4 regions of the Rhizobium sp. 01N424 genome follow, and region 1 is predicted to be linked to each of the others. Evidence: predicted binding sites of a transcription regulator. Region 1 holds the regulator's gene; each other region holds the start of a gene.

Evidence for each region. The regulator PhoB, encoded in region 1, activates phosphate uptake and scavenging genes when phosphate is short. The targets are predictions, from matches to a motif close to TGTCATNNANCTGTCAT.
Region 2: a site for PhoB is predicted at 3,986-4,002, ahead of ppk2 (polyphosphate kinase 2). Genes of this name have one in related genera too.
Region 3: a site for PhoB is predicted at 4,865-4,881, ahead of AC1DNK_RS06910 (BtaA family protein). Genes of this name have one in related genera too.
Region 4: a site for PhoB is predicted at 4,652-4,668, ahead of ugpB (sn-glycerol-3-phosphate ABC transporter substrate-binding protein UgpB). Genes of this name have one in related genera too.

What each region holds. Positions count from the first base shown of each region.
Region 1 is NZ_JBFTRK010000001.1:386,186-393,535, forward strand. It holds gene AC1DNK_RS02000 (substrate-binding domain-containing protein) at 159-1,193, shown strand; gene pstC (phosphate ABC transporter permease subunit PstC) at 1,354-2,835, shown strand; gene pstA (phosphate ABC transporter permease PstA) at 2,832-4,154, shown strand; gene pstB (phosphate ABC transporter ATP-binding protein PstB) at 4,170-4,985, shown strand; gene phoU (phosphate signaling complex protein PhoU) at 5,032-5,745, shown strand; gene phoB (phosphate regulon transcriptional regulator PhoB) at 5,778-6,461, shown strand; gene AC1DNK_RS02030 (GcrA family cell cycle regulator) at 6,527-7,063, opposite strand.
Region 2 is NZ_JBFTRK010000004.1:394,763-402,112, reverse strand. It holds gene AC1DNK_RS14580 (sulfate ABC transporter substrate-binding protein) at 1-122, shown strand, start outside; gene cysT (sulfate ABC transporter permease subunit CysT) at 131-988, shown strand; gene cysW (sulfate ABC transporter permease subunit CysW) at 978-1,850, shown strand; gene AC1DNK_RS14565 (sulfate/molybdate ABC transporter ATP-binding protein) at 1,861-2,904, shown strand; gene ppk2 (polyphosphate kinase 2) at 3,031-3,945, opposite strand; gene AC1DNK_RS14555 (inorganic phosphate transporter) at 4,109-5,713, shown strand; gene AC1DNK_RS14550 (ABC-F family ATP-binding cassette domain-containing protein) at 5,796-7,350, shown strand, end outside.
Region 3 is NZ_JBFTRK010000002.1:243,655-251,004, reverse strand. It holds gene metF (methylenetetrahydrofolate reductase [NAD(P)H]) at 1-134, shown strand, start outside; gene AC1DNK_RS06925 (lytic murein transglycosylase) at 658-1,902, opposite strand; gene AC1DNK_RS06920 (glycoside hydrolase family 25 protein) at 1,983-2,777, opposite strand; gene AC1DNK_RS06915 (class I SAM-dependent methyltransferase) at 2,902-3,522, opposite strand; gene AC1DNK_RS06910 (BtaA family protein) at 3,573-4,817, opposite strand; gene AC1DNK_RS06905 (serine hydrolase domain-containing protein) at 4,995-6,374, shown strand; gene AC1DNK_RS06900 (transglycosylase SLT domain-containing protein) at 6,400-7,350, opposite strand, start outside.
Region 4 is NZ_JBFTRK010000006.1:295,084-302,433, forward strand. It holds gene AC1DNK_RS17770 (Xaa-Pro aminopeptidase) at 1-836, shown strand, start outside; gene AC1DNK_RS17775 (DMT family transporter) at 833-1,738, opposite strand; gene AC1DNK_RS17780 (hydroxyacid dehydrogenase) at 1,832-2,863, opposite strand; gene AC1DNK_RS17785 (aconitase X swivel domain-containing protein) at 2,886-3,314, opposite strand; gene AC1DNK_RS17790 (aconitase X) at 3,311-4,561, opposite strand; gene ugpB (sn-glycerol-3-phosphate ABC transporter substrate-binding protein UgpB) at 4,807-6,117, shown strand; gene ugpA (sn-glycerol-3-phosphate ABC transporter permease UgpA) at 6,182-7,063, shown strand; gene ugpE (sn-glycerol-3-phosphate ABC transporter permease UgpE) at 7,073-7,350, shown strand, end outside.

The DNA of each region.
Region 1 (7,350 bases):
TATTTCATTTCAATAATTTAACCTGTCACAAATGTTTCACCAAAGTGACATAAAAGCTCTGTGCATCAGGGGCTAAAGAGTGGCTGCCGATGAAAAAAGGCAATGCGAGGGCCCTGGGGGGCCTGCCCACACAAAGCCCAATGCCGGGAGATTTTTTGATGAACACGCTTAAACTTACCGTTGCCGCTCTTGCCGCAACCGTTGCTTTTGCAGGCGCTGCAGCCGCTCGCGACCAGATCCAGGTTGCCGGCTCGTCCACCGTTCTGCCTTACGCAAAGATCGTCGCTGAATCCTTCGGCGAAACCTTCACCAACTTCAAGACGCCGGTCGTTGAATCCGGCGGCACGGGCGCTGGCCTCAAGGAATTCTGCAAGGGCGTTGGCGAAGACACCATCGACGTTGCAAACGCTTCGCGTCCGATCAACAAGAACGAACTGGAAGCCTGCAAGACCGCTGGCGTCACCGACATCCAGGAAGTGAAGATCGGCTACGACGGTATCGTCTTCGCAACCGACTCGTCCAACCCCGACGTCGCCTACGTTCCTGAGGACCTCTACAAGGCTCTCGCTGCGCAGGTCGTCGTTGACGGCAAGCTCGTTGCCAACCCTTACAAGAAGTGGTCGGAAGTCAATCCGAAGCTCCCGGCTGTTGATATCGCTGCCTACATCCCGGGCGAAAAGCACGGCACCCGCGAAGTCTTCGAACTGAACGTTCTGGCCGCCGGCTGCAAGGCTTCGGGCGCACTCGACGTCATCGCCAAGGAAATCACCGACAAGGCCGCTCAGCAGAAGGCTTGCGTCGCAGTCCGTAAGGACGGCGCTGCAGTCGATATCGACGGCGACTATCCGGAAACGCTGGCACGCATCGCTGCCAACAAGACCGGCGTTGGCGTCTTCGGCCTCTCCTTCTACGAAAACAACGCTGACAAGCTCAAGGTTGCTTCGATGAGCGGTATCGTTCCGTCGACCGAGACCATCGCTGACGGCACCTACCCGGTTTCCCGCCCGCTGTTCTTCTACGTCAAGAAGGCACATCTCGGCGCCGTTCCGGGCCTGAAGGAATACGTCAACTTCTTCGTATCCGACCAGATGATCGGCCCTGACAGCCCGCTCGTCGAATACGGCCTCGTTGCTGCTCCGGACGCCGAGCGCGAAGAGATCCGCAAGGCCGTAGAAGCCGAAAAGACGATGTAACCAATGAGCCGGCGCGGTGCCTTGGGGGGTGCCGCGCCGGTTTTCGACTGAGGTACCCTTGCCCGGTCAGGCGCAAGGTTTCGAGTTTCTCCATGATTGGGAAGCCGGCGGCGATATCGCAGCCTGTGCTTTTGGGGCCGAGCGCCTGGGGGCGTAAAGAATGAGCACATCCATTATACTCTTGTGTCTCGTGGTGCTTGGCGCGCTGGCCTATGTGGCCGCCCGCAGCCGGGCCACGGCACTTGCCGGGGGCAAGTCTTCCGTGCTGCATTCGCGGCCGGGTTATTACGGCGCTTATGCCGCCATCTGGGCCATCCTTCCGGCCCTGATCGTTCTCTGTGTCTGGCTTGCTGCCAGCCCAGGCATCATCGAATCCACCGTCCGCAAATCCTTTCCTGACGATGTGAAGGCGAAGACCACTGCCGAGCAGGATCTGAGCTACAGCATGGTCGCGACCGTCGGTCGTGGCCTGAACCTGCTCACATCCGAAGAAGTCACGGCAGTCGGTTCCGACACCAAGGCAGTTCAGGCCAAGCTCAACGAGAAGGGCGTTCCGCTCGCCGGTGAGCCGCAGCCCTACATGCTCGATGCCGCCAAGCTGCTGAATGCCGAAAGCGCTTCCAGCCGTCTGATCATGAGCGCGATCGTCCTCGTACTTGCTGTCGGCGGCGCGCTTTACGCCCTGCGCGGCGTCAAGCCACGCTTCAGGGCCCGCAACCGCGTCGAGCGCGTCATGCTCTGGGGCCTGTTGCTGTCTTCGTCGATCGCCATTCTGACGACCATCGGCATCGTTCTGTCGATGCTGTCGGAAGCCATTCGCTTCTTCGCCAGCGTTCCCGCCGCGGACTTCTTCTTAGGCACCGTCTGGGATCCGCGCTTCGCGGGTGCCGGCAGCTCGTCCTTCGGTCAGTTCGGCCTGATCCCGCTGTTGCTCGGCACGCTCTATATCGGCGCCGTCGCCATGCTGGTCGCCGTACCGGTCGGCCTCTTCGCCGCCATCTACATGGCCGAATACGCTTCGCCGAAAATTCGTTCGCTTGCCAAGCCGCTGCTCGAAGTTCTGGCCGGTATCCCGACCATCGTCTACGGCTTCTTCGCGCTCGTCACCGTCGGCCCGTTCCTGCGCGATCTCTCCTCGCAGGTCAGCGGTCTCCTGACCGGCGACTACACGAACTTCATCCAGGCACAGAGCGTTCTGACCGCCGGTATCGTCATGGGCATCATGCTGATCCCTTACGTGTCCTCGCTGTCCGACGATATCATCACCGCCGTGCCGCGTGCGCTGCGTGACGGTTCGCTTGGCCTCGGCGCAACGCGCTCCGAAACCATCAAGAAGGTCGTGCTTCCCGCCGCTCTTCCGGGAATCGTCGGCGCGCTTCTAATGACCGCATCGCGGGCCATCGGCGAAACCATGATCGTCGTGCTTGCGGCCGGTGTTGCCGCCCGCATCCAGATCAATCCGTTCGAGCCGATGACGACGGTCACGGTCAAGATCGTCAATCAGCTGACGGGTGACCTCGAGTTCACCTCGCCGCAGACGCTGGTGGCCTTCGCGCTCGGCATCACGCTCTTCTTCATCACGCTTTGCCTCAATATCTACGCGCTCTACATCGTGCGCAAATACCGGGAGCAGTACGAATGACGAATATTGTTTCTCCCGTTGCAGGCATCACTGTCTCCAAGGCTCCGGCACGCCGCGACATCGGCATCAAGCGCCGCTATGCCGCAGAACGCCGCTTCCAGGCCTATGGCATCGCTGCCATATCTTTTGGCCTGATCTTCCTGGCGATCCTGCTCTCGACGGTCATCCGCCAAGGCTACACCGCCTTCCAACAGACGGCGATCACGCTTCCGGTGGAATTCACCGAAAAGACGATCGACCCGAGCAACAAGCGTGCGACCGATCCGTCGGTCCTCGTCTCCGCCAACTACGGCGCATTGCTGCGTGACGCCATCGTCAAGCAGCTGAACGTCAACGCCGCGAGCCGTCCTGACGTGCGCGATGCTTCGGCCATGCTCTCCAAGGGCGCTCCGATCCAGCTGCGCGATATGGTCGTCTCCGACCCGTCGATCATCGGCAAGACCGTCAATGTCACGGTGCTTGCCGACGCCAATATCGATAGCGCCAGCAAGGGCCAGATCGATCTCTCTGTCGATGAGAAGAACCGCAAGGTGAACGACAAGCAGGTCGGCTGGATGAACGAGCTTAAGGCGAGCGGTGCTCTCTTCAAGCAGTTCAACACAGGCCTGTTCGTCAATGGCAATTCCAGCCGTCCGGAAGCAGCAGGTCTGGGCGTTGCGCTCATCGGCTCGCTCTACCTGATGCTGATCGTTCTGGTTCTTGCTCTGCCGATCGGTGTCGCCGCCTCGATCTATCTCGAGGAGTTTGCGCCGAAGAACAAGCTGACCGATCTGATCGAGGTCAACATCAACAACCTCGCTGCCGTTCCGTCGATCGTTTACGGTCTGCTCGGCCTCTCCGTCTTCATCAACTTCATGGGTCTGCCGCGTTCCGCGTCGCTGGTCGGTGGCCTGGTGCTGACGCTGATGACCCTGCCGACCATCATTATCGCCACGCGTGCTGCGTTGCGTGCCGTACCGCCGTCGATCCGCTCGGCCGCTCTCGGTCTCGGCGCATCGAAGATGCAGATGGTGTTCCACCACGTTCTGCCGCTTGCCATGCCGGGCATCCTGACCGGTACCATCATCGGCCTTGCGCATGCGCTCGGCGAAACCGCGCCGCTTCTGCTGATCGGCATGGTCGCCTTCGTTGCCAATGCGCCGACCACGCCGCTCGATCCGTCCACGGCACTTCCGGTCCAGGTCTATATGTGGGCCAACGAAGCCGAACGCGCCTTCGTGGAGCGTACCTCGGGTGCCATCATCGTCCTGCTCCTGTTCCTGATTGTCATGAACATCGGAGCCATCCTCTTGCGCCGTCGCTTTGAGCGCCGCTGGTAAACGGAGTAGAAACCCATGAACATGTTGACAGAAGCAGCAGTTGAGAAGGCTCTGGACCAGAAGATGAACAGCATCCCTTACAAGATGATCGGCCAGGACGTTTCCGTCTATTACGGCGAAAAGCGCGCTCTCTTCGACGTCAAGCTGAACATCCGCGAAAACACCGTGACTGCGCTCATCGGCCCGTCCGGCTGCGGCAAGTCCACTTTCCTGCGCAGCCTGAACCGCATGAACGATACGATCGACAATTGCCGCGTCACCGGCAAGATCACGCTCGATGGCGATGATATCTACGATCCGGATATTGACGTCGTCGAACTTCGCGCCCGCGTCGGCATGGTGTTCCAGAAGCCGAACCCGTTCCCGAAGACGATCTATGAAAACGTCGCCTACGGCCCGCGCATTCACGGTCTCGCCAAGTCGAAAGCCGACATGGACCAGATCGTCGAGACCAGCCTTCAGCGTGCCGGCCTCTGGAACGAGGTCAAGGACCGCGTGCATGAATCCGGCACCGGCCTGTCTGGCGGCCAGCAGCAGCGTCTCTGCATCGCCCGCGCCGTCGCCGTCAGCCCTGAAGTCATCCTCATGGACGAGCCTTGCTCGGCGCTCGACCCGATCGCCACTGCAAAGGTCGAGGAGCTGATCCACGAGCTGCGCGAAAGCTACACGATCGTCATCGTGACGCACTCCATGCAGCAGGCAGCCCGCGTCTCGCAGCGCACCGCCATGTTCCACCTCGGCAATCTCGTCGAGGAGAACGATACCGACAAGATGTTCACCAATCCGGACGATCCGCGTACCCAGGACTACATCATGGGCCGCTTCGGCTGATCTTTGGCGTCACGACTTCCGATAGAGACACTCAAGGACATTTCCCATGGCATCGACACATATCTTTTCAGCATATGACGAAGATCTGAAGTTTCTGACCCGCCGCATCTCCGAGATGGGCGGTCTGGCGGAACAGATGGTCTCCGACGCTGTGCGCGCGCTGGTCAATGGCGACGGCGCACTGGCGCAGAAGGTCATCTCCGACGACGTGATCCTCGATCACGCCGAGCGCGAGATCAACGACAAGGCGATCGTCACCATCGCCCGCCGCCAGCCGATGGCGTCGGACCTGCGCGAGATCATGGGGTCGATCCGCATCGCCGCCGACCTCGAGCGCGTCGGCGATCTCGGCAAGAACACCGCCAAGCGCGTCATCGCCGTGCAGAGCACCGGCGTTCCGCGCAAGCTCGGCCGCGGCCTGGAGCATCTCTCCGAACTGGCGCTCGTCCAGCTCAAGGAAGTGCTCGACGTTTACACGACGCGCGCCGCCGACAAGGCGAAGTCGATCCGCGAGCGCGACGAGGAAATCGACGCGATGTACACCTCGCTGTTCCGCGAGCTCCTGACCTACATGATGGAAGATCCGCGCAACATCACCAGCTGCACGCATCTCTTGTTCTGTGCCAAGAACATCGAACGCATCGGCGACCATGCCACCAACATCGCAGAAACCATCTACTACATGGCGACCGGCGCCCAGCCGGAGGGCGAGCGTCCGAAGGACGACACCGCCAACACCGTCGGCGCGGTCACGGAATAATATCCGGACCGGGCCTCAGGAGACAGAACAGAATGATCCCGAGAGTTGCAGTCGTTGAAGACGAAGAAGCACTGAGCGTGCTTCTTCGTTACAATCTCGAAGCCGAAGGTTTCGAGGTCGACACCATCCTGCGCGGCGATGAGGCGGAAATCCGCCTTCAGGAGCGGACGCCGGACCTTCTTATCCTTGATTGGATGCTGCCTGGCGTATCAGGCATCGAGCTTTGCCGCCGGCTGCGCATGCGCCCGGAGACCGAGCGCCTGCCGATCATCATGCTGACGGCGCGCGGCGAGGAAAGTGAACGCGTTCGCGGCCTCTCGACCGGCGCCGACGACTATGTCGTCAAGCCGTTCTCGACGCCCGAGCTCGTCGCTCGCGTCAAGGCGATGCTGCGCCGCGCCAAGCCCGAAGTTCTCTCGACCGTGCTGAAGTGCGGCGATATCGAACTCGACCGCGAGACGCACCGCGTTCATCGCAAGACCCGCGAAGTGCGTCTCGGCCCGACCGAGTTTCGCCTGCTGGAATTCCTGATGGCCTCTCCCGGCCGCGTCTTCTCGCGCTCGCAGCTTCTGGATGGCGTCTGGGGTCACGACATCTATGTCGACGAGCGCACCGTCGATGTCCATGTCGGCCGTCTGCGCAAGGCGCTGAACTTCTCCAATATGCAGGATGTCATCCGCACCGTTCGCGGCGCTGGATATTCGATGGAAGCTTGAGCTTTCGGAATTGAGACACAAAAAAACGGGCCGTAAGGCCCGTTTTTCGTTTGTGCTTACCCGGCTCAGTTTGCTCGCGCTGCTGCCCTGCGGCGCTCGTTGACCGGCTGGTAGGCCAGGCGCTGGTGGTAGGTGCAGTAAGGCGAAGAATCCGGGCTTTCGCAGCCGCAGAAGTGGAAATCGTCCTTCAAGGGATCGCCGACCGGCCACTTGCAGGTGCGCTCGGTGAGCTCCGTCAGGCCGAGACGGCGGGAAATCGGGACGATCACGTTCTTGGCGGGACGGTATTCCATCTCCTCCATGACGTCGATCTCGATCTCTTCCTTCAGCATCGTCGCGCCCTGCTGGCGGGTGACCGTACGGGTCGTCGCCAGACGCGATGCGTAGGTTGGGGCGCGGGGTGCTGCCGCCGTACGCTTGGGAGCGCGGGCAGCCGTGGCGTTGCCGCCGGCCTTCGCACGGCCCGGCAGCGCCAGACGGTGAACCTTGCCGATAACGGCGTTACGGCTGACGCCGCCAAGCTGGGCAGCGATCTGGCTCGCGCTCAGCCCTTCGGACCACAGTTTCTTGAGTTTCTCGACCCGCTCGTCTGTCCAGTTCATGCCCTGTGTCTCCGCCGTTTAAGCGTTGCGAAGGCAGAATCCCTCACTGTTTGCCCCGGACGAATCCGGCACAAGAAACGCTTGACTAATTTTGGTGACTAGTTCCGCCGCATGCAGTCTAGTAATTGAGTTTTAACCTAGTGTGAGGCTGACTCCGTGACAAGAGTCGCAGGAATCCGGATGAATCGAATTCGGGGTTTTCCCCAACTTGCTTCCCCTGAGAGTCATTTCTGCAACATTAGCTGTTGATAAAACGCGACATTGCTTGAGCGTCTCTCAGAAGCCAC
Region 2 (7,350 bases), on a different contig from region 1:
TCGCCCGCTTCCCGAAGTTGACGCTTGCCACCATCGATGATTTCGGTGGATGGAAGGAAGCCCAGCCGAAATTCTTCGGCGACGGCGGGGTATTTGACCAGATCTACAAGCCGGCCCAATAATAGAGTTCATGAACGCACATAGCCCCTCACGGTGGCGGTTGAAGCGGCCGAGTGTCATTCCGGGTTTCGGATTGGCGCTCGGCTTAACCTTGACCTGGCTCACCCTTCTGATCCTGATCCCCTTGTCGGGGCTCGCATGGCGTTCGAGCGAACTCGGCTGGGAGAAGTTCCTGTCGATTGCGCTCGATCCGCGTACTGTGAATGCCCTGCGCATCAGCTTCGGCGGCGCCTTCATTGCCGCCTGCATCAATGCCGTCTTCGGCGTCATTCTCGCCTGGGTGCTGGTACGCTACCGCTTCCCCGGCAAGCGCATCATCGACGCCATGGTCGATCTGCCCTTCGCATTGCCGACAGCCGTCGCCGGTATCGCGCTGACGACGCTCTATGCGCCGAACGGCTGGGTCGGCCAGTTTCTGGCGCCGCTCGGCATCAAGATCGCCTTCACGCCGGCCGGTATCGTCGTCGCCCTGATCTTCGTGGGCCTGCCCTTCGTGGTGCGCACGGTTCAGCCGGTGATGGAGGAGATCGACAAGGAAGTGGAAGAGGCCGCGGCGACGCTTGGCGCCAACCGCTTCCAGACGATCACCCGCGTCCTGCTGCCGGGCCTCGCGCCTGCCGTGCTGACGGGCTTTGCGCTCGCCTTTGCCCGCGGCGTCGGCGAATACGGATCGGTCATCTTCATTGCCGGTAACCTGCCGTTCAAGTCGGAGATCGCGCCGCTGCTAATCGTCATCAAGCTCGAAGAATATAATTACGCCGCCGCCACCGGCATTGCGGCCCTCATGCTCATCATCTCGTTCATCATGCTGCTGGTGATCAATCTCATCCAGAGCTGGCGCAGACGGAGGTACGGACATGGCGCTTGATACTGTCTCCGCCTCTCCGAAGGTTGCTTCTGTCGTGACGGAAAGCAGGCTGGCGCGCTGGGCGCTGATCCTGCTGTCGCTGGTCTTCCTGCTGCTGATCCTGTTCCTGCCGCTGGCTGCCGTCTTCGTCGAAGCGTTCCGCAAGGGCGTCCCGCCGTTCTTCCAGGCGCTGCAGGATGCAGAAACCTTCTCGGCGATCCGGCTCACCCTGATCGTCGCAGGCATCAGCGTGCCGCTGAACGTTGTCTTCGGCGTTGCCGCGGCCTGGGCGATCGCCAAGTTCGAGTTCAAGGGCAAGGCGTTTCTGACGACGCTGATCGACCTGCCCTTCTCGGTGTCGCCCGTTATCTCGGGTCTCGTCTTCGTGCTCCTGTTCGGCGCAAACACCTATCTCGGGAAATGGCTCGATGCGCATAGCATCAAGATCCTGTTTGCCGTGCCGGGCCTGATCCTGGCCACGATGTTCGTCACCTTCCCCTTCGTCGCCCGCGAACTGATCCCGCTGATGCAGGAACAGGGAACGGCCGATGAAGAAGCGGCACTGTCGCTCGGTGCCAGCGGCTGGCAGACCTTCTGGTACGTGACGTTGCCGAACATCAAGTGGGGCCTGCTCTACGGCGTGCTGCTCTGCAACGCCCGCGCCATGGGTGAATTCGGCGCCGTCTCCGTTGTCTCGGGCCATATCCGCGGCCAGACAAACACGATGCCGCTGCAGGTGGAAATTCTCTACAACGAGTATAATTTCACCGGCGCCTTTGCCGTCGCGACGCTGCTTGCCCTGCTTGCCCTTGTGACCCTTGTTTTGAAAACGCTGCTCGAAATGCGATACAGCGCGGAAATCGCCGCCAGCCGGCGGCACTGAAGGATTGAGAATGGAAGTACGCGTTCAAAACATACGCAAGGAATTCGACCGGTTCCCGGCCCTGCACGACGTTTCGCTCGATATCCGCTCGGGCGAACTGATCGCGCTGCTCGGCCCTTCCGGTTCTGGTAAGACGACACTCCTTCGCCTGATCGCCGGCCTCGAAAGCCCGACCGAGGGCAAGGTTTTCTTCGGCGACGAGGATGCCTCGAAAAAGACGGTGCAGGAGCGCAACATCGGCTTCGTGTTCCAGCACTATGCCTTGTTCCGCCACATGACGGTGCTCGACAACGTCGCCTTCGGCCTTAAGGTGCGCGACGGCGCACGCCGTCCGCCGAAGGCCGAAATTCGCAAGCGGGCGCTCGAGTTGCTGGATCTCGTCCAGCTCTCAGGCCTCGAAAAGCGCTATCCCGCTCAGCTTTCCGGTGGCCAGCGTCAGCGCGTGGCGCTCGCACGCGCCATGGCGGTCGAACCGAACGTGCTTTTGCTCGACGAGCCTTTCGGCGCGCTCGACGCCCAGGTGCGCAAGGACCTGCGCAAATGGCTGCGCGAAATCCACGACCGCACCGGCCACACCACGGTCTTCGTCACCCACGACCAGGACGAAGCAATGGAGCTGGCAGACCGCGTCGTCGTCATGAGCCAGGGTGCGATCGAGCAGGTCGGCACGCCGGACGAAGTGTACGATCGTCCGAACTCACCCTTCGTCTTCGGTTTCGTCGGCCAGTCGAACTGTTTGAACGTCAAGATCGTCGGCGGCGACATCCTGTTCGAGGGCCGGACGCTCGGTCTGAAGGCCGATGGCGAGCCGGACGGCGAGGCGCAGCTCTATTTCCGCCCGCACGACATCGAACTGCTGGACGCGAACCGTGGCGGCATCCCCGGCACGCTCGCCTCCAGTCGCCGTGTCGCGGGAACAAGGCATATCGAAATCGATATCGGCAAGGGGCACCAGCATATCGAGCTGGAAGTGCCGCCGTCGCAGACCGAAGTCCTCGACAGCAAGCACATCGCCTTCCGGCCGACGCGCTGGAAACTGTTCAGGAAGGGCTGACCCTCACTTCGTCATGCTCGGGCTTGTCCCGAGCATCTGCAACGGCTGACGTAGGGGATCGTTGGATCCTCGGCACAGCGCCGAGGATAACGGCTGCGGGCGGTGCGACCGCCCGCTCAGGCACATTCAATAGATTTCCGGCACGTACATCTCAGGCGGAACCGGTATGCGCGAATAGTCGTCGTGGCGCACGCGCGGCGGCAGGACGATGTTGTCCTTCGGCACATCCGCGTAAGGGATATGCTGCAGAAGATGGGCGATCATGTTGAGGCGCGCCCGCTTCTTGTCGACGGCCTGGACCACCCACCATGGCGCTTCCGGAATATGGGTCCGGTCGAGCATCTCTTCCTTGGCCTTGGTGTATTCTTCCCAGTGCACGCGGCTTTCAAGATCCATCGGCGACAGTTTCCACTGCTTCAGCGGATCCTGGATACGCATGCGGAAGCGGAATTCCTGCTCCTCGTCGGTGATCGAGAACCAGTATTTGACGAGGATGATGCCGGAACGAACAAGCATGCGCTCGAATTCCGGTACAGAACGGAAGAATTCTTCCAGCTCGTCCTTGGTGCAGAAGCCCATGACGCGCTCGACGCCGGCACGGTTGTACCAGCTGCGGTCAAACAGAACCATTTCGCCGGCCGACGGAAGGTGGGGCGTGTAGCGCTGGAAATACCACTGGTTCCGCTCGCGCTCGGTTGGCGCCGGAAGGGCGACGACACGGCAGACGCGCGGATTGAGGCGTTGCGTGACGCGCTTGATCGCCCCGCCCTTGCCGGCGGAATCGCGGCCTTCGAACAGCACGACGACTTTCAGCTTCTTGTGCTGCACCCAGTCCTGCAGCTTCACCAGCTCATGCTGGAGGCGGAAAAGCTCGCGGAAATAGGTTTTCCGCTCCAGCACGTCTTCGATGCCGCCTGGAAGGTTCTCGGCAACGAGGTCGTCAAGCCGGTCTTCCTCCATCTGCATTTCCAGTTCCTCGTCGAAACTGTCTGCAATCTCGTCCTTGATGCGGCGGAGCTGGTCGATTTCTTCCTGAGTCATGGTCATGTCCCTTTGATCGGCGCCACATCAGCAGGGTTTGACGACAGTAATGTGACAGAACGTGCCGCGCGAGCGAAGCGACCCTGGATACCACAAAGTTGTGTCACGTAAGGTTCATGGGCGGGACGTAGCTTTGGATGCTTTTCCATGAAAGGACAAGGACATGGCTGATATCGCCCCCGATCACCCAATGCCTCAGTCCGGTAGCCATCCGCTGCACTCGTCGAGTGCGGGCAAATGGTTCATACCGGTCTTTCTTCTTATTCTTCTCGTCGGCCTCGGATACGTGGCCTATGCGCTCGGCCGCGACCTGACGGAAGCCGCCGCCGCCGTTCCGTGGATCCTTCTCGGACTGGCGTTGCTGATCGCGCTCGGCTTCGAGTTCGTCAACGGCTTCCACGACACGGCAAACGCCGTGGCGACCGTGATCTACACCCGCTCGATGCCCGCCGAACTGGCGGTCATCTGGTCCGGCTTCTTCAACTTCCTCGGCGTGCTGACATCGTCGGGCGCCGTCGCCTTCGGCATTTTGGCACTGCTCCCGGTGGAGCTCATCCTGCAGGTCGGCTCCGGCTCCGGTCTGGCGATGGTCTTTGCCCTGCTCATCGCCGCCATCGTCTGGAACCTCGGCACCTGGTATCTCGGTCTGCCGTCGTCGAGTTCGCACACGCTTGTCGGCTCGATCATCGGCGTCGGCCTTGCCAACCAGTTCCTAGCCCCGGCAGGCAGCGCCACCAGCGGTGTCGACTGGTCGCAGGCGACCAATATCGGCCTATCGCTGCTGATCTCGCCGCTGATCGGCTTCGGCCTGTCGGCGATCCTGCTCGTCGTCATGAAATTTCTCGTTCGCAAGAAAGAACTTTACGAGGAGCCGAAGGGCAACCGGCCGCCGCCGCTCTGGATCCGCGCCATCCTGATCTTCACCTGCACCGGCGTCAGCTTCGCCCACGGGTCGAACGACGGTCAGAAGGGCATGGGTCTCATCATGCTGATCCTGATCGGCCTGGTGCCGACGGCCTTCGCGCTGAACCGCACGCCCGATGTCAACTATCTCGAAGCCTACAAGCAGGCCTCCGCGCAGGTGGAGACAGCACTCGGCAAATATGTGAAGCCCGGCGTCATCGTCACCGACTACAAGGCCGAGGTCAGCAATGCCGTGAAGACCAAGACCTGGACGGATGCGACGACCCCTGCCCTGCAGCAATATATCCACCAGACGAGCGCCGAAGTCGCCGCCTTCCCGACGCTGGAAGCGGTTCCGACCAATCTCGTCGGTAACGTGCGCAACGACATCTATCTGATCGGTGAAGCGCTGAAGCTGATCGACAAGCAGAAGCTGCTGCCGATGGATGACGCCGACCTGCAGGCGGTGACCGGCTATCACAAGGCAGTCGACAACGCGACGAAGTTCATCCCACTCTGGGTGAAGATCGCCGTGGCCATCGCACTCGGGCTCGGCACCATGGTCGGCTGGAAGCGCATCGTCGTCACCGTCGGCGAGAAGATCGGCAAGACGCACCTGACCTATGGACAGGGTGCGGCCGCCGAAGTCGTCGCCATGGTGACGATCGGCGCGGCCGATCATTTTGGTCTGCCGGTCTCGACGACACACGTTCTGTCGTCGGGCGTTGCCGGAACCATGGCGGCGAACGGCTCGGGCCTTCAGTGGTCGACCGTGCGCAACATGCTGATGGCCTGGGTGCTCACCCTGCCCGCCTCAATCGCCATTGCCTTCGTGCTCTTCGTCATCCTCCGCCAGGTCTTCTGAGACCCCGGCGGAAGGAAAATCGCGACAAATGCTGCGGCGCATGATAAGCGCGCCGCAACAACTTTTCAGGTACCCGCTTTCCATGATCCGCATCGAAAATATCAGCAAGCAGAACAGCCACCGCATTCTCTACATCGAGGCGTCAGCCGCCCTGAACAAGGGCGAGAAGATCGGTCTCGTCGGTCCGAACGGCGCCGGCAAGACGACGCTGTTCCGGATGATCACCGGCGAGGAAATCCCCGACGAAGGGCAGATCTCTGTCGAAAAGGGCATGACCGTCGGCTATTTCAACCAGGATGTCGGCGAAATGTCCGGCCGCAGCGCCGTTGCCGAAGTCATGGAAGGTGCCGGCCCGGTCAGCGAAGTCGCTGCCGAGCTGCGCGATCTCGAGGCGGCGATGTCCGACCCTGACCGCATGGACGAGATGGACGCCATCATCGAGCGTTACGGCGAAGTGCAGGCCCGATACGAGGAGCTCGACGGCTACGCGCTGGAGGGCCGTGCCCGCGAAGTGCTCGATGGCCTGAGCTTCACGCAGGAAATGATGAACGGCGATGTCGGCGCGCTTTCGGGCGGCTGGAAGATGCGCGTGGCGCTCGGCCGTATCCTCTTGATGCGCCCCGACGTGATGCTGCTCGACGAACCGTCGAACCATCTCGATCTCGAAAGCCTGATCTGGCTCGAGGCCTTCCTGAAGAATTACGACGGCGCGCTGCTGATGACCTCGCACGACCGCGAATTCCTCAACCGCATCGTCACCAAGATCATCGAAATCGATGCCGGTTCGCTGAACACCTATTCCGGCGACTACGGTTTCTACGAAAACCAGCGGGCGCAGAACGAAAAGCAGCAGCAGGCGCAGTTCGAGCGCCAGCAGGCGATGCTTGCCAAGGAAATCAAGTTCATCGAGCGCTTCAAGGCCCGTGCTTCGCACGCCGCGCAGGTGCAGAGCCGCGTGAAGAAGCTCGACAAGATCGAACGCGTCGAGCCGCCCCGCCGCCGCCAGACGGTCGCCTTCGAATTCCTGCCGGCGCCGCGCTCGGGTGAAGATGTCATCAACATCAAGAACGTGCACAAGAAATACGGCAGCCGCTGCATCTATGAAGGCCTGGACTTCATGGTCCGCCGTAAGGAGCGGTGGTGCATCATGGGCGTCAACGGCGCCGGAAAATCGACGCTGCTGAAGCTGGTCACCGGGTCCACCGAACCGGATCAGGGCAGCGTGGCGCTCGGCGCCAGCGTCAAGCTCGGCTACTTCGCCCAGCACGCCATGGACATCCTCGACGGCGAACGCACGGTTCTCGAATGGCTGGAAGATTCCTTCCCGCTCGCAGGCCAAGCGCCGCTTCGCGCGCTCGCCGGCTGCTTCGGTTTCTCGGGCGATGATGTCGAGAAGAAGTGCCGTGTCCTCTCCGGCGGCGAAAAGGCGCGTCTGGTCATGGCCAAGATGCTGTTCGACCCGCCGAACCTCTTGGTTCTCGACGAGCCGACCAACCACCTCGACCTCGACACCAAGGAAATGCTGATCAAGGCGCTCGCCGATTACGAAGGCACCATGCTCTTCGTCTCGCACGACCGTCACTTCCTGGCAGCGCTCTCCAACCGCGTGCTGGAACTGACGCCGGATGGCATCCACC
Region 3 (7,350 bases), on a different contig from region 1:
ATCTGGTGGCCCGCGGGCTCCACGAATTCCATCTCTATACGATGAACCGTTCGCCGCTGGTCTCGGCCGTGCTCACCAATCTCGGCCTGCGCCGCGGCGAGACGAAGCCTACGGCAGCGGGTGCTGCTGCCTGATCAGGCAGCTCTTCGAACGCAATAAAAAAGCGCATGTCAGGCGGGACATGCGCTTTTCTAATTGGCTGAACTGTTAGTTACTCAGGAGTCCGGTATTCCAGTCATAGGGTCCGTTTGCTGCTCAGATGAAGAGCATAGACAAGACGAACGCGAACGCTGCACTGACCAACAGGACATTCAAGGATCGTGTGATACCCATGTCTGCCTCCTTGCGTTAACGAGCCGATACTATGTCTGAAATGTGTCGGCTGAAAAGCGAAATCAATGTTGCATTGCAGCAACAGCCGGTGGATAACTGCTGCGCAATGTAACCACGGCATTGAAATCATTCGAAAAAGCGCGGTGAAATTTTATTCACACATTTTAACGGCGCGTTAAAGTCGGCGAGTGGGCGTTAAGGCCTGCGCCGATATCAAGGCTTCGCCGGAAGCTGCTGAAATCCTGAGCTAAAACGAAAATCGCGCCCGGCCTGACGGACGGACGGACGCGATGGGATTGCTTGTGAATGGCCGGTTATGGCGACTCAGAGCGCGCCGAGAAGCCCCGGGGTTGCCCAGCCGTCGGCCGGCATGCCGAGGCGCTGCTGTTCCTTCTGGATGGCAACGCGGGTGCCTGATCCGAGGATGCCGTCGATCTCGCCGACATCGTGGCCGAGCGACTGCAGCTTGGTCTGCAGCTGCTTCATCTCGTCGTTGGCAAGGCCCTGTTCCGGCGTGCCCTTCTGATAGGGCTGAGCGCCGGAGAGGCGGGTACCGAAATAGGCGGCCGACGTCGTGTAGATGAAGGACTTGTTCCACTCGAGATAGATCTTGAAGTTCGGATAGGCGATGAATGCCGGTCCGAGGCGGCCCTGCGGTAAAACGAGATCGCCTTCGAGCTCGCCGAAATTCGTGTTGCCATCACGCGGCTTGACGCCGAGGGCGAACCAGTCGCCCGCCTTCATCGTGCCGCCGAGGCCCGACTTTTCCCATGGAAGGTTATCGGGAAGGGTGACTTCTTGCAGCCAGGGCTGGCCGCGCTCGAAGCCGAGATGCTGGATGAACTTGGCGGCGGTCAGGATGGCGTCCGGGCCGCTCTGCTTCAGGCGGACGTGGCCGTCGCCATCGCCGTCCATGCCGTAGGCGATGATGTCGCGTGGCAGCATCTGCACCTGGCCGATTTCGCCGGCCCATGCGCCGGTGTTGGTGGCCGGGTCGAGGTCGCCGTGCTGGACCATCTCGATCAGTGCGATCAGCTGCGGACGGAAGAGCTCGGGGCGGCGGCAATCATGGGCGAGCGTCACCAGCGCGTTGCGGGTGTTGAAATCGCCCTGTACGGCACCGAAGTCGGTTTCCATCGCCCAGAAGGCGGTGATGACGCCTGCCGGTACGCCGTAATCCTGCTCGGCTTTGGCGAAGACGTCGGCATATTGCTTCATCTTCTGGCGGCCGATGTCGAGGCGCGCCTGGCTGACGGTGCGCTGCGAGAATTCGAGGAAGGTCTGCTTGAAGACGCCCTGTGCGCGGTCGCGGCTCAGAACCTTGGGGTCGATCTCGGCGCCTGCAAGCGCCTGGTCGGCGGCCTCGGCGGTGGCGCCGGCTGCAATCGCATCGGCCTTCACGCCTGCCAGGAACTGCGAGAGGTCACCGTCGCAGGCAACAGCCGGCGCCTGCGGAGTGGCGGGAGCCGCCGGGGCAGGGGCTGCCGCCTGCTGCGCAAATACCGTGGTTGCTGAGGTGACGGCAAACAGAAGAGCAAGTGCAGAGCGGCTTGCGAGCGAGCGGTGCATGGGTTCGTCCTTATATCCGAAATATGTCCGCCGCTTTCACAGATGAATGTGACGGAAGCAAGAAAGTTCGGTGGACGTTACTAAGAATTTCTATCCTTGGAAACCGCAGCGACCCAATTGTTCCAGTTCTTCTGGTTGCCTGCGAAGACATTGATGTCCGTCGGCCCCTGAATGCCCGGAATGACGCCCGTCGAGGTGTATTGCCAGAAGGCCCAGCGGCGGTCGGCATAGGTGACTTCGGGGTGTTTTGCGGTGGAACGGACCCAGAAATGGTAGTCCTGGAAATAGCCCTGCAGATTCTCGCGGTGGAAATCGACGGAGGTGTAGATGATCGGCCGCTTGCCGTAATAAGCTTCCAGCCGGTCCATGAACCGCTTCATCTCTGAGCGCACGGTGGCCGGATCCGGGCGAAGGCGGCAGGTCTTGGATTCGCCGTTCCATTCGACATCGAGAACCGGCGGCAGGCGCATCGCCTCCTTCGGCACATTCTGGATGAACCAGTCGGCCTGTTCGTCTGCGGAGGAACAGAAATAGTAGAAGTGATAGGGCGCATGCGGAATGCCGACGGCGCGGGCGCGCTGCCAGTATTCGCTGAAGCGCGGATCGACGCGATCCTTGCCTTCGGTCGCCTTGATGAAGGCGAAGGACACGCCGGAGGATTTCACCGTCTGCCAGTCGATATCGCCCTGCCACTTGGAGATGTCGATGCCGTGGATATCGTTCTGATGCGGGGTCTTTGCGCCGAAATCCTGCGGATCGGTGTCCTGGAAACGGCTCTTCTTTATCGAGGCGGTTTCGAGATAGTCATAGCCCGTGGAGCTGCAACCGGCGAGCATAAGAGCCAGCGGCAAAACGCAAAACAACAGCCTGCGCATGGTTATCCCGTCATGTAACGAATGATCTACTTGCCCCACAGCATGACCTTCGAAGACGAATGCAGCCGAGGAATAATCCTCTTTTCACCATATCAACGTAAAAAATCGGTTAGTTTCAAGCGAATTATGCGCGCTTGGCGGATATGACGGCCTGCCAGGCATAGCCGCCGCCGATCGTCTCGAAAGCCAATCCTGCACCGTTTTCATGGGCTTGGGCTTCCAGAACCTCACGCAGATTGGCGCGCGGGGTGACGTGGAATTTTGTCAGCCATCCCCGGAGCAGGGCTCTGAACCAGCCGGGAAGACCCTCCTGCTGGCCGAAATCGACGATATGCAGCTGGCCGCCCGGGTTGAGCGCGGCGATCGCTGCGTCGATGGCGCGTTCCCAGTCGGGGATCATCGACAGGGCATAGGAGATGAGGATGCGATCGAAACCGGCGGCGCCGAATTCGCGCGGGGTAAAGGCGGTGGCGTCGGCGACGCGGAAGTCGGGCAGGGTGGCCTTCGTCGCGAAGGTCTTGCGGGCGGAGATCAGCATCTCCTGCGAGATGTCGAGGCCGTAGAGCCGGGCATCCGGAAAGCGCTTGTGGGCGAGCGCCAGGTTGCGGCCTGTGCCGCAGCCGACTTCGAGCAGCGTGCCGCCCTTGGGCACGTCGAGGCCGCGGATCGTCTTGTCGCGGCCAAGCAGATAGTATTTGCGCGTCAGATCGTAGATATGGCGCTGGTAACGGTACATGCCGTCCATCAGGCCGGCATGTGCCTCGGAGCGATCGTCCGGAAGTGTGCGGATCTCTGTCACGCCTTCTTCCCGTAGATGTGGAAGCCGCCGTAGATCGCCGAGCGATCGAGTGCCGTCATATCGCGCGACTTGTCTTCGAAGTAGTCCCACTGATCGCGGATCGCCGGCGACAGACGTCCCTCGATGATGCTCTTCTCCGCAGCCGTGCGGAAGATGACGCGGGCGCCGGGGCGGGCGGTGCGGCTGATCTCGGCCCAGAGACCGTTCAGCTGCTCGTCGGTCATCCAATCCTGCGCATCGAGCAGGATATAGCGGTCGCGCGAGGCGGCAGGCTCCCGAGCGAGCAGCTCGGTGAAGTTCGCATGATGAACCGTGACGCGATCGACATTGGCGCGGATCACCTCATGGTGCTCCGGCTTCAGATAGGTCGGCAGCGGACCTTCGTCGCTGGCGGCGTAGCGGCGTGCGAAGGCCTGCCAGGCGAAATAGTTGTCGCGCATCGGGAAGTGGCAGGCGAGCTTCTCGAGACGATGGCGCAGAACCGGCGCGATCGAGTGATCGGCAGCCAGGCTTGCCAGCTCGTCATATTGCTGCGGCGGGATGCCGAGGCCGAACAGCGAGCTCTTGCGGCCGGTGATCCAGCGCACGACGGGCTTTTCGAAGAGGGGAGCGACCTGTTGGTCGAAGAAGGCGCGCTGCTCTTCCAGCGACTGCGTCTTGGTGATCTGCTTCAGATCGACGCCGTGCAGGCGGGCTAGCAGATGGGCGGCGCCGATGAAGCGTCCAAGCAGGCCCGTCTCATAGATGTTGCGATCGAAGACGGTGACGCGGCGGCGGCCGAACTTGCGGCCGTTCCAATAGCTGCGCGTCGCATCATCGAGAACCGGAGAGAGGTAACGGTCGAAGGCGCGGCTGTTCGATGCTTCGTTCGGCATGGCGAGGAAGCGAACGAGATCGGCATGACCAGGCAGATGCTTGAAGGCGGCAAGCTTCAGGCGGTTCAGGGCGATGTGATGCGGGTTCAGATCGACGACGTCGATCGAGGCCGGTGCCTTGGAAAGGTAGGCCAGCATGTTGCAGCCGCCTGAGCCGATGGTGACGATACGGTGGTGCGGCTGCAGCTCCATGGCCTGCATGTCGAGATCCGGATCTTCCCAGATCTGCGGATAGACGAGGCCGGAGAAAAGCAAGCCAAAAAGCCGCTCGGAAAGGCCTTCCTTGGAGAATGCCTTATGGCGGAGGAGTGCGTCCTTGAGTTTCCGGTTCTTGCGGAAGCCGGCATCCGGTGCAAACTCGGTCATCTGATTCCATCACCGTTTTTAGCGTTCAGGGCGTTTAACGCGGCGCTGCTACAGTTTGATGACGCGGGCTGTGGGCAGCGTTTTGCGGGCAATAGCGTGGATGAAACGGCGCTCTCGCTTTTGTGCCCTTTTCTATGGTGGCGTTTGCTGCTTCTCTCCACCTGTGGAGGAAGAAACATGCGAGTAGTTCTGCGTATCCTGAAGGCGCTTCTGGCGCTGGTGATCGTCGCGGTCATCGGCGGGGCGCTGTGGCTCTATGTTCGTCCGCCGGAACTGCTACGCGTCGGTGACGGCTATGCGGCAAAGATCGTCTGCTCGAATGTATTCATGGCCGGGCGCGATCCGGATGCCGTTCTTGCCGAGGACGTTCAGGCGCCAGGAAACCCGCTGCTGCGGCTGATCCGCGTTTCCGTCAACCGTGAGGAGGGGAAGGTCTCGGCCCGCATCCTCGGCCTGTTTGCGCCGGGCCATGCGCTCTACCGCGGCGCCTTTGGCTGCACCAGCGTTCCCGATGGCGACTTCAACGCTGCGATGAACGCTGCGCCCGAAGAGGATCTCGCTGCGCCGCCGCCGAGCGACGATCTGTGGCCCGAGGGCGAGCGTGTCGCTGCCGCCAATAACGGCAAGCTTGCGCCGCTGCTTGCCGACGAGGCGCTGGCCGGGCCGGAGATGCGAGCGATCGTCGTCGTCCACAATGGCCGGATCGTCGCCGAGCGCTATGGCGACGGATTTGATGCGCGCACACCGCTGCTCGGCTGGTCGATGACCAAGACCGTCAATGCGGCGCTAGTCGGCCGGGTGATGCTGTCGGGCAAGCTCAATTTCGACGACGCCAAGCTGTTTGCCGCCTGGCATGGCGATGGGCGGGCGGCGATTACCCTTGCCGATCTGCTCGGCATGGAAAGCGGGTTGGCATTCAATGAGGATTACGGCGCCGTCGCCGATGTGACGCGCATGCTCTATCTCGACCCCGATATGGTGACACTGCCGGTAAATGCGGCGCTGCAAGACAAGCCCGGTCAGCGCTTCCGTTATTCGAGCGGCACGGCGGTGCTTCTGTCCCGCATCTGGATGGATAGGCTCGGTGATCCGCAGAGTGCTTTCGATTATCCGCGCGATGCGCTGTTCGGGCCGCTCGGCATGTCCAGCGCCGTGCTGGAGGTCGATGCGCGCGGCACCTTCGCCGGAAGCTCCTATCTCTACGCGACGGCGCGCGACTGGGCGCGCTTCGGGCAATTCCTGATCCAGGATGGCGTCTGGAGCGGCCAGCGGCTGTTGCCGGAAGGGTTCGTGGCGACAATGCGGACGCCGACGCAGTCGTCTGGCGGGAAATATACGCAGGCGCAGGCCTGGCTTGCGGCCCCCGGCGGCGATCTGAGCGCGGCTGCGGGACTTCCGGGCGATACGTTTTGGCTCGAAGGGCATGACGGGCAGAGCGTTGCGATCGTGCCATCCGCCGGTCTCATCGTCGTCCGCATGGGGCTGACGCCGAGCCGCCTCGGCTACAGGCCGCAGGTGCTCGTCAAGCAGATCGTCGGGGCGCTGTCGGCGCCCTGACCATTCGATTCACAGAGGGTGAGGCTCAGTAATTGCCCTGGGCAACGTCGTCCATGCCCTTGCGCTTGGCATCGTAATAATAGCCGCGAGCATAGAGTCGAACGGCATCGTCTTCCTTGCTGTCGGAAACGAGCCAGGCGCCGCGCAGATATTTCGCGGCATACTTGATGTTGGTCTCGGCATCGAGCAGGCCGGACGGCTGGCCGTCATAACCCATCGATTTCGCCGTGTTGTACTTGATCTGCATCAGGCCGAAGTAGCCGCGCTTGTTATAGGCGCGCGGATTGTAGCGGCTTTCGCGGTGAACGACGCGATGCAGCAGCGATTCCGGCATCTCGTAGAGCTTGGCATATTTGGCGATCAGCTTGCTGACGAAGCCCTTTTCTGCGGTCGGCGCATCGTCGGCGTCGTTGTCGCTGAACATCGGCGGTGCCGTCGGCGGATCCATCGGGGCCGATTCGTCGAAGGAGAAGTCCGACATCGAGCGCGGCGCGCTGGCCTGAACGGCGAGCGCTGCAAGCGCGCCGTTCTGCGGCGTCGTTGCCGCGAAGGCAAGCTGCGTCGACGGCGAGGCCGGGGTTGCCGGACGCGGCGTCGGGATCACCGACTGCATCGCGGTCATCTCTGGCGTCAGCGGAATTTCGGTCGCAACGCTGGCGCCGGCCACGGGCTGGAACGCTGCATCGGCAGGCGAAACGGCCATCGGCAGGACGGCTGCCTGCGCCGAAAGGGCAGGCGTTGCCTGTGGATTGGCGGAGGCGAATGCCATCGGGGTCTGCGGAGCGGAGCCGTCGGCAGACGGAACGGCGGCCATCATCATCGCGTCTTCACCCGGCTTCGGCGTCGGAACGACGGTCTGCACCGCGCTCAACTCAGCCTGAGAGGTGTACTCGACGGTCGAGCATCCGGTCATGATCCCGCAGAGCATCGTCGAAACGACCAGACTGCGTTTCAGGCCGGAAAATCCGTTCGCTAC
Region 4 (7,350 bases), on a different contig from region 1:
GCACCGAGGTACTGATGCATCCGGAAAAGGGGCTGCGTTCGGTCGTCGATGTCGATCAGCTCGCTGCCTTCGAATGGGCCGCCGCACGCTGCTCGACGGCACTCTGGCGCGTTGTCTCGGGCGTGCGTGAAGGCGATACGGAATTCGAGGCGCTGGGGCGACTCGGTTATGAAGGCGATCCGCTCAACGTCCACACGATGTTTGCCTCAGTCAGCAAGGGCGAACACATCATCGGCCTGCGCAGCCCGACGGCGCGAAAGCTGAAGCGCGGCGACGGCGTCACCACGGCGCTCGGCTACTGGGGTGCACTGTCATCGCGCGCCGGATTGCTTGCTGACCACGACCACGACTTCCTGAAGCCGGCGAAAGCCTATTTCGAGGCGCTGGTCACCTGGTACGAAACATCGGATATCGGTGTCACCGGCGGCGCGCTCTTCGAGGCGGTGACCGGCAAGCTGAAGTCGGCGGGGCTCAACTCCGCGCTCAACCCCGGCCATCTCGGCAGCCACGAGGAATGGCTCCATTCGCCGGTACAGCCGGGATCGACGGATCGGCTCCGCTCCGGCATGCCGTTTCAGGTCGACGTGATCCCGGTGCCGATGCCCGCGGGCTGGGCGCTCAATAGCGAGGATGCCGTAGCATTTGCCGACGCCACGCTCCGGGAAGAAATCCGCCAGCGCTATCCGGCGATGCATGCGCGCATCGCCGCGCGCCGCAGCTTCATGGCGGACAAGCTGGGTGTCGCGGTCAAGGACAGCATCCTGCCGCTGTCCTCGACGCCGCTCTATCTCCCGCCATTCTGGCTGAAGTCAGGGCATGTGCTGGTTCGCGATTAAGCCGTCAGGCGGCGCCGCGAGATGATCACGAGGCGCCGCTCCCACCAGATCAGCACCAGGCTGGAGCCGACGATCAGCAGGGCTCCGGCGACCACGTTCAGCGTCGGGATTTCGGCCCAGATCAGGTAACCATAGAGGAAAGCCCAGATCAGGCCGCTATATTCGATCGGCGCCAGCGTCGAAGCCGGCGCATGGCGGAAACCTTCGTAGAGGATGTACTGTCCAGCCGCGCTGATGCAGCCAAGGCCGATCATCAGCACCCATCCGAAAGCATCCGGCGTCTTCCAGACGAAGGGCAGTGCAGCGCCACAGACGATGACGAACAAAACACCTGTTGCCAACATCTGGTTGACGGTGCTTTCCGTGCGGCTGACGAGACGCACGAGGATGGTGCTCCAGGCCCAGCAGAAGCCGGCAAAGAACACCATGCCGGCCGGAATAAGGCTCGGCGCTTCGGCAGGATTGGCCGCCAGAACGACGCCGATAAAGCCGCCGATGCAGGCCAGCCAGCGGATCGGGCCGACATTTTCGCGCAGGATGAAGATCGACAGCACGACCGTGATGACGGGTGCCGAGAAATACATCGTTGTGATTTCGGCGAGCCCGAGATGGCGGGCTGCGGAATAATAGGCAAGCCAGGCGCCGAGCATCAGAACGGCGCGCAGCAGAACCGAACTCCGGTGCGGACTTTTCAGGATCGACGGATGACGGTTGCGGTGGATGAAGAAAGCCGAGAAGCCGACGATCATCACGCTGCGGATGAACAGGATCTGCGGCACGGCATAGTCGGCGACCAGCCACTTGACGACGGCGTCCTGGATGGCAAACAGCGAATAGCCGATGCAGGCAAGGGCAATTCCCACCAGCGGGGAAGGCGCCTCATCGGTCGATCTGGAGAACATGGAAGCCTGCGATGGGAATGCGTTGGGGTGCCACGGCCTAGCAAGACCGGGCACCGTTGACAATGCGAGGAATAGCCCTCCGCGAAGATTTGATCAGTTGATCTTCACGCCCTTCGACCGCATGCGTGAAACCGTTTCCCGTTCGGCCCGCTTGCAGCGCATCGGCGGCAGGCCGCGATCCATCAGGTCCATGTCCTCGAGCACCATGTCGCCCATCTTCTTGAAGGCGCTGTCGAGCGCTCCTGCGCGATGCGCCGAGCGGACGAAACCCTTGAGCATGCGCACCTTATGATCGGATGGCAGTGGCTCTTCCGGATAGACATCGCTGGCCGCCACGATATGGCCTGAGGCAACAGCGGCCATCAGCGCATCGAAATCGACGACATCGGCGCGGCTGAGCAGGATGAAAGCCGCTCCCTTGCGCATGCTGGCGAAGGCCTCGGCTCCAAGAAAGCCCTTGTTATCGCTGGTGACGGCGGCAACGACGAAGACGAAATCGCTCTTCGTCAGCACATCCTCCAGGCTTGCGGCCTCGACATTGTTTTCCTCGAGGATCGACTTCGGCTGCCAGGGATCGAAAACCCGCACCTTGGCGCGGAAGCCCGACAGCACTCGGCGCAGCGCCTTGCCGAGATCGCCGAAGCCGACGATGCCGATCTCCGATCCGGCGATCAGCCGGGCGCTGGCATTGCCCTCGCCGCCCCAGAGCTCGTTGCCGTCGCGAAAGGCGACATCGGCATCGACGATGCCGCGGGCGAGCGACAGGGCGAAGCCGAGACCGATTTCGGCCACCGGCTCGGCGAAGACCTGGCCCGTCGTCACCACATGGATGCCGCGCTGGAAGAGCACGTCATAGGGCATGTTGTTGATGAGATTGCTCTCGACATTGAGCACACAGCGCAGCGACGTCATCCGCGCCAGCGTTTCCTCCGACAGCGGTGGCTGTCCGATGACATAGCGCGCCTTGCCGAGCACCTCGTCGCCGAGACCGGCGATATTGTCGGGATCGGCCTCGACGATCTCGTATGTGTCGTGAAGCGCCCGGCGCGCTTCATCGGTGAAGATCAGGTCGAGCGTGCGCGGTTCGGGCGCGCTGATCGCCAGGGGCTTTTCGGTCTTCGTCATCATCTCCTCCTCCCGCAGCCACCTAAGGCTGCACAATCCTTATCTCAGCGCCACGCTCACCGGCATCGATCGACAGATGAGCGGCCGCCGAAATCAGCGGCCAGTCCTCCGGCCTTGCCAACGCCACCGGACAGCCGATCCCGTAGAGCGCCTCCGCGACCATAGCGCCGGTGACGACGATCGCATCGCGCTTCAACAGGATGATCCCCGCAGGGGCGGTCTTCAGCCGGATGGCTTCGGCCAAAACCGAGCTTCCCGAGCTCGATCCCCTGCCTGCCTCCATGACGAGGATCGCGCCGGTGATCGACTGGCCGCTTTGCGGATGCCACTGGTCGATGATCTCGCCGGTCGCCGAATCCACGCCGCCCCAGAAGCTGAGCGGCTCGGCGAGCACGAAGGCTGGGGCCGCGGCCTTGCCTTCCATGAGGGTCGTAGCGGAAAATGCCGTCACAGCCGCACCACCTTGCCTGAGCGCGCCGAGGCCATGCACTCTGCCAGCGAGCCGAAGGCGACGTCGACGCCGATATTGCCCGGCGCATAATAGGCCCACTTGCCCGAGTTGGTCATGACGGCACCTGACATGTCGCGGATGATTGCCGTGACATAGGTGCAGGTATCGATGACAAGCGTCACGCCCGTCGCCTCCAGCGCCGCGCGCCAGCCACGATTTTCAAGCTCCGCCAGGACCTCGCGGTTGGTGTTGATGTAGATATCGACAGCCGCTTTCTCGCCTGACAGCAGCGGCATCAGCCGCTCGAACTCGCCGATGGAGAAATGCGGCGTTCCCATGCTGACGGCTGCAAGCGGCGTCCCTTCCGTCACCGTCGAGAGATTGCGGATGGTGTCGCGGATATCGGCGCGGCCGAGCCGGATCGTCTCCCGCGGTTCGACCCCGCCACATGCCGCCTCCAGCGTCGGCGCCTCCGGCGTCAGACCGACGGCGTGAAACAGCGCGACGGCGCCCGCCGAGGCCGCAACGGCACCGAGCGCCTTCAGGTCATCCTCGGAGCTTTCCTTCGGCAGGCCGCGGATGACGGGGATGCGATCACCACAACGGCGGCCGATGGCGTGACCGGCGGCGACGCAGATCGACCCGGCGTCCCGCTCACCCTCGGCAAACTCCTCGATATCGACTAGCACGGTGGCGCGCCGGTTTTCGGTGACGTGCAGCCCATAATAGGGCGCCCGGCCGGTCAGCGCGCAACAGAGATCGATGAAATCGCCGTAGCGGTTGGTACGCGCGCCAAGCACCGAATTGGCAAAGACGATGGCATTCGATTCCGCCCAGGCGATCTGCGCCCCGAAGCGCGGCCGGAAGATCGTCTGGTAGGGCGCGCAGGTGAAGGTCGGCACGCAGCCGAGCTCCTCATGCGCCTTCATCAGCCGCGCACCGTTGCGGCCAAGCGCCTCGTCGCCGCGGAAAAGTTCGGGATGGACGAGATCGACCGAACCGACATTCAGCGTCGTCGGCACGCGGACACGGCCGCCCCAGGACACCATGCGCTCGACGAAATCGAGGCTGACCTCGCCGAGATAGAGACAGCCGTCGATATGGGCGGCCTCGATGTCCACCAGTTTTGTGGCGCCGACAGCCTCGGCGAAACGCACGAGAAGCCGCATGGCAAAAGCAGCCGCCTCACCGTGGCGGCCATCGAGCAAGGCTTTGTCATCAGGGGAAAGCTGGAGAGAGGAATGCATGGCGGCGACGCTATCAGGTCGTCTTGCGGGAGAGAAGCGGCATGACGAATTCGACCAAAGGCGCCCTCGACAAAACTGTCACAAACACTATGTCACAAAACCTTCACAATTTCATTTGCCAGTTCGTTTCTTTTCGTTTTGTATGCGCAAAGTTTCGCAACGAAACAGGCCGGTGAGATCTGGGAGGATCGCGCCGGCATGCCGTTTCCGGCTCACCGGCGCGGCAGGACACATAGGGAGGAACCATGTCCATTCGTTTCATGGCCGCATCCGCGGCAACCATCACCTTGTCGCTCTCGTTCGCTTCGAGTGCCTTTGCAGTGACCGAACTGCAGTGGTGGCACGCCATGGCGGGCGCCAACAACGAAGTGGTCAACCAGCTTTCCAAGGAATTCAACGAAAGCCAGAAGGACTACAAGATCGTCCCGGTCTTCAAGGGCACCTATCCGGAAGCGCTAAATGCCGGCATCGCCGCCTTCCGCGCCAAGCAGCCGCCCGCGATCCTGCAGGTCTTCGATGCCGGTAGCGGCGTGATGATGGGCGCCGAGGGCGCGATCATGCCGGCGGCCCAGGTTCTCGAAAAGGGCGGCTTCAAGTTCGACAAGTCGGAATATCTGCCGGGTATCGCTGCCTATTACTCGAAGCCCGACGGCACGATGCTGTCCTTCCCCTATAACTCGTCTTCGCCGATCCTCTATTACAACAAGGACACCTTCAAGAAGGCCGGCCTCGACCCGGAAAGCCCGCCGAAGACCTGGCCCGAAGTGTTCGAAGCGGCCAAGAAGATCAAGTCGAGCGGCGCATCGGCCTGCGGCCTGACCTCGACCTGGCTCACCTGGATCCAGACCGAGAACCTCGCGGCCTGGAACAACGTCTCCTACGGCTCCAACGAGAACGGTCTAGCCGGCACCGATGTGAAGCTCGCCTTCAACTCGCCGCTCTTCGTTCAGCATTTCCAGGCGATCGCCGATCTCGCCAAGGACGGCACGTTCCGCTACGGCGGCCGCACCTCGGAAGCCAAGCAGCTCTTCACCTCCGGTGAATGCGGCATCATGACGGAATCCTCCGGCGGTCTCGGCGACATCATCAAAACGGGCATGAACTACGGCATCGGCCAGCTGCCTTACTATGAAGGCGAAGGACGTCCGCAGAACACTATTCCCGGCGGCGCCAGCCTCTGGGTCTTTGCCGGCAAGAGCGATGAAGAATACAAGGGTATCGCCCAGTTCTTCCACTTCCTGTCGCAGACCAAGATCCAGGCCCGCCTGCATCAGGTATCCGGCTACATGCCGGTGACCATGGCCGCCTATGAGGACACCAAGAAGTCCGGCTTCTATGAGAAGAACCCGGGCCGCGAAACGCCGATCCTGCAGATGATGGGCAAGGCACCGACCGAGAACTCCAAGGGCGTGCGTCTCGTCAACCTGCCGCAGGTGCGCGACATCATGAATGAGGAGTTCGAAGCGATGCTGGCCGGCAAGCAAGATGCCAAGGCAGCGCTCGACAAGGCCGTCGAACGCGGCAATGCCGCGATCCAGCAGGCGATCGGCCAGTAATACCGGCGTTCCCGCCCGCATCCCTTGAGGCTGCGGGCGGCCCCTTCATGTCAAGGAGATCGCCGTGCAGCGCGTCGTCTTTCCGAACAAGATCCTTCCCTATTTCCTGGTCGCTCCACAGATCATCCTCACGGTGGTTTTCTTCTTCTGGCCAGCAAGCCAGGCGCTCTATCAATCGATGCAGCGCGAAGATCCATTCGGCCTGAAGAGCGGCTTTGTCGGCCTCGCAAATTTTCGCGACGTCTTCGCCGATCCGAATTATCTGAACTCGCTTTATGTCACCGTCGTCTTCAGCGTGCTGACGGCGCTGCTCTCGATGGTCGTGGCGCTGGCTCTGGCGACGGCGGCCGACAAGGTGGTGCGCGGGCAGACCTTCTACCGGACGCTTCTGATCTGGCCCTATGCCGTGGCGCCTGCCGTCGCCGGGATGCTCTGGCTCTTCATGTTCAATCCTGCCATGGGCACCTTCGCCTATATCCTGCGGCGCAACGGCTTCATGTGGGATCCGCTTCTGAACGGCAACCAGGCGATGACGCTGGTTATCGTCGCGGCCGCCTGGAAGCAGATCAGCTACAATTTCCTGTTCTTCGTCGCCGGGCTGCAGGCGATCCCGAAATCGCTGATCGAGGCAGCCGCCATCGACGGCGCCCGCGGCAGCCGCCGCTTCTGGACCATCGTCTTCCCGCTGCTGGCGCCGACAACTTTCTTCCTGCTCGTCGTCAACACCGTCTATGCCTTCTTCGACACCTTCGGCATCATCCATTCGGTGACCGGCGGCGGCCCGGCCAAGGCGACGGAAACGCTGGTCTACAAGGTCTATAACGACGGCTTCGTGAACCTCAATCTCGGCTCGTCCGCGGCACAATCGGTGATCCTGATGATCATCGTCATCGCGCTGACGGCCTTCCAGTTCCGCTTCGTCGAGAAGCGCGTGCATTATGCGTGAGGGCCTGGAATGATCGAAAAACGCCCCATCGCCAGCCTCATCGGCCACCTGATGCTGATCATCGGCATCATCATCGTCGCCTTCCCGATCTATTACACGTTCATCGCCTCGACGATGACGTCGGCGGAGATCATCAAGCCGCCGATCTCGTTGCTGCCGGGCAGCCACTTCACCGAGAACTACAGCGAGGCGCTGTTTGGCGGCGTCGAGCGCGCCGTTGGCGTCAGTCTCGAACGGCTGCTCTTCAACACCTTCGTCGTGGCGATCCTGATTGCCGTCGGCAAGAT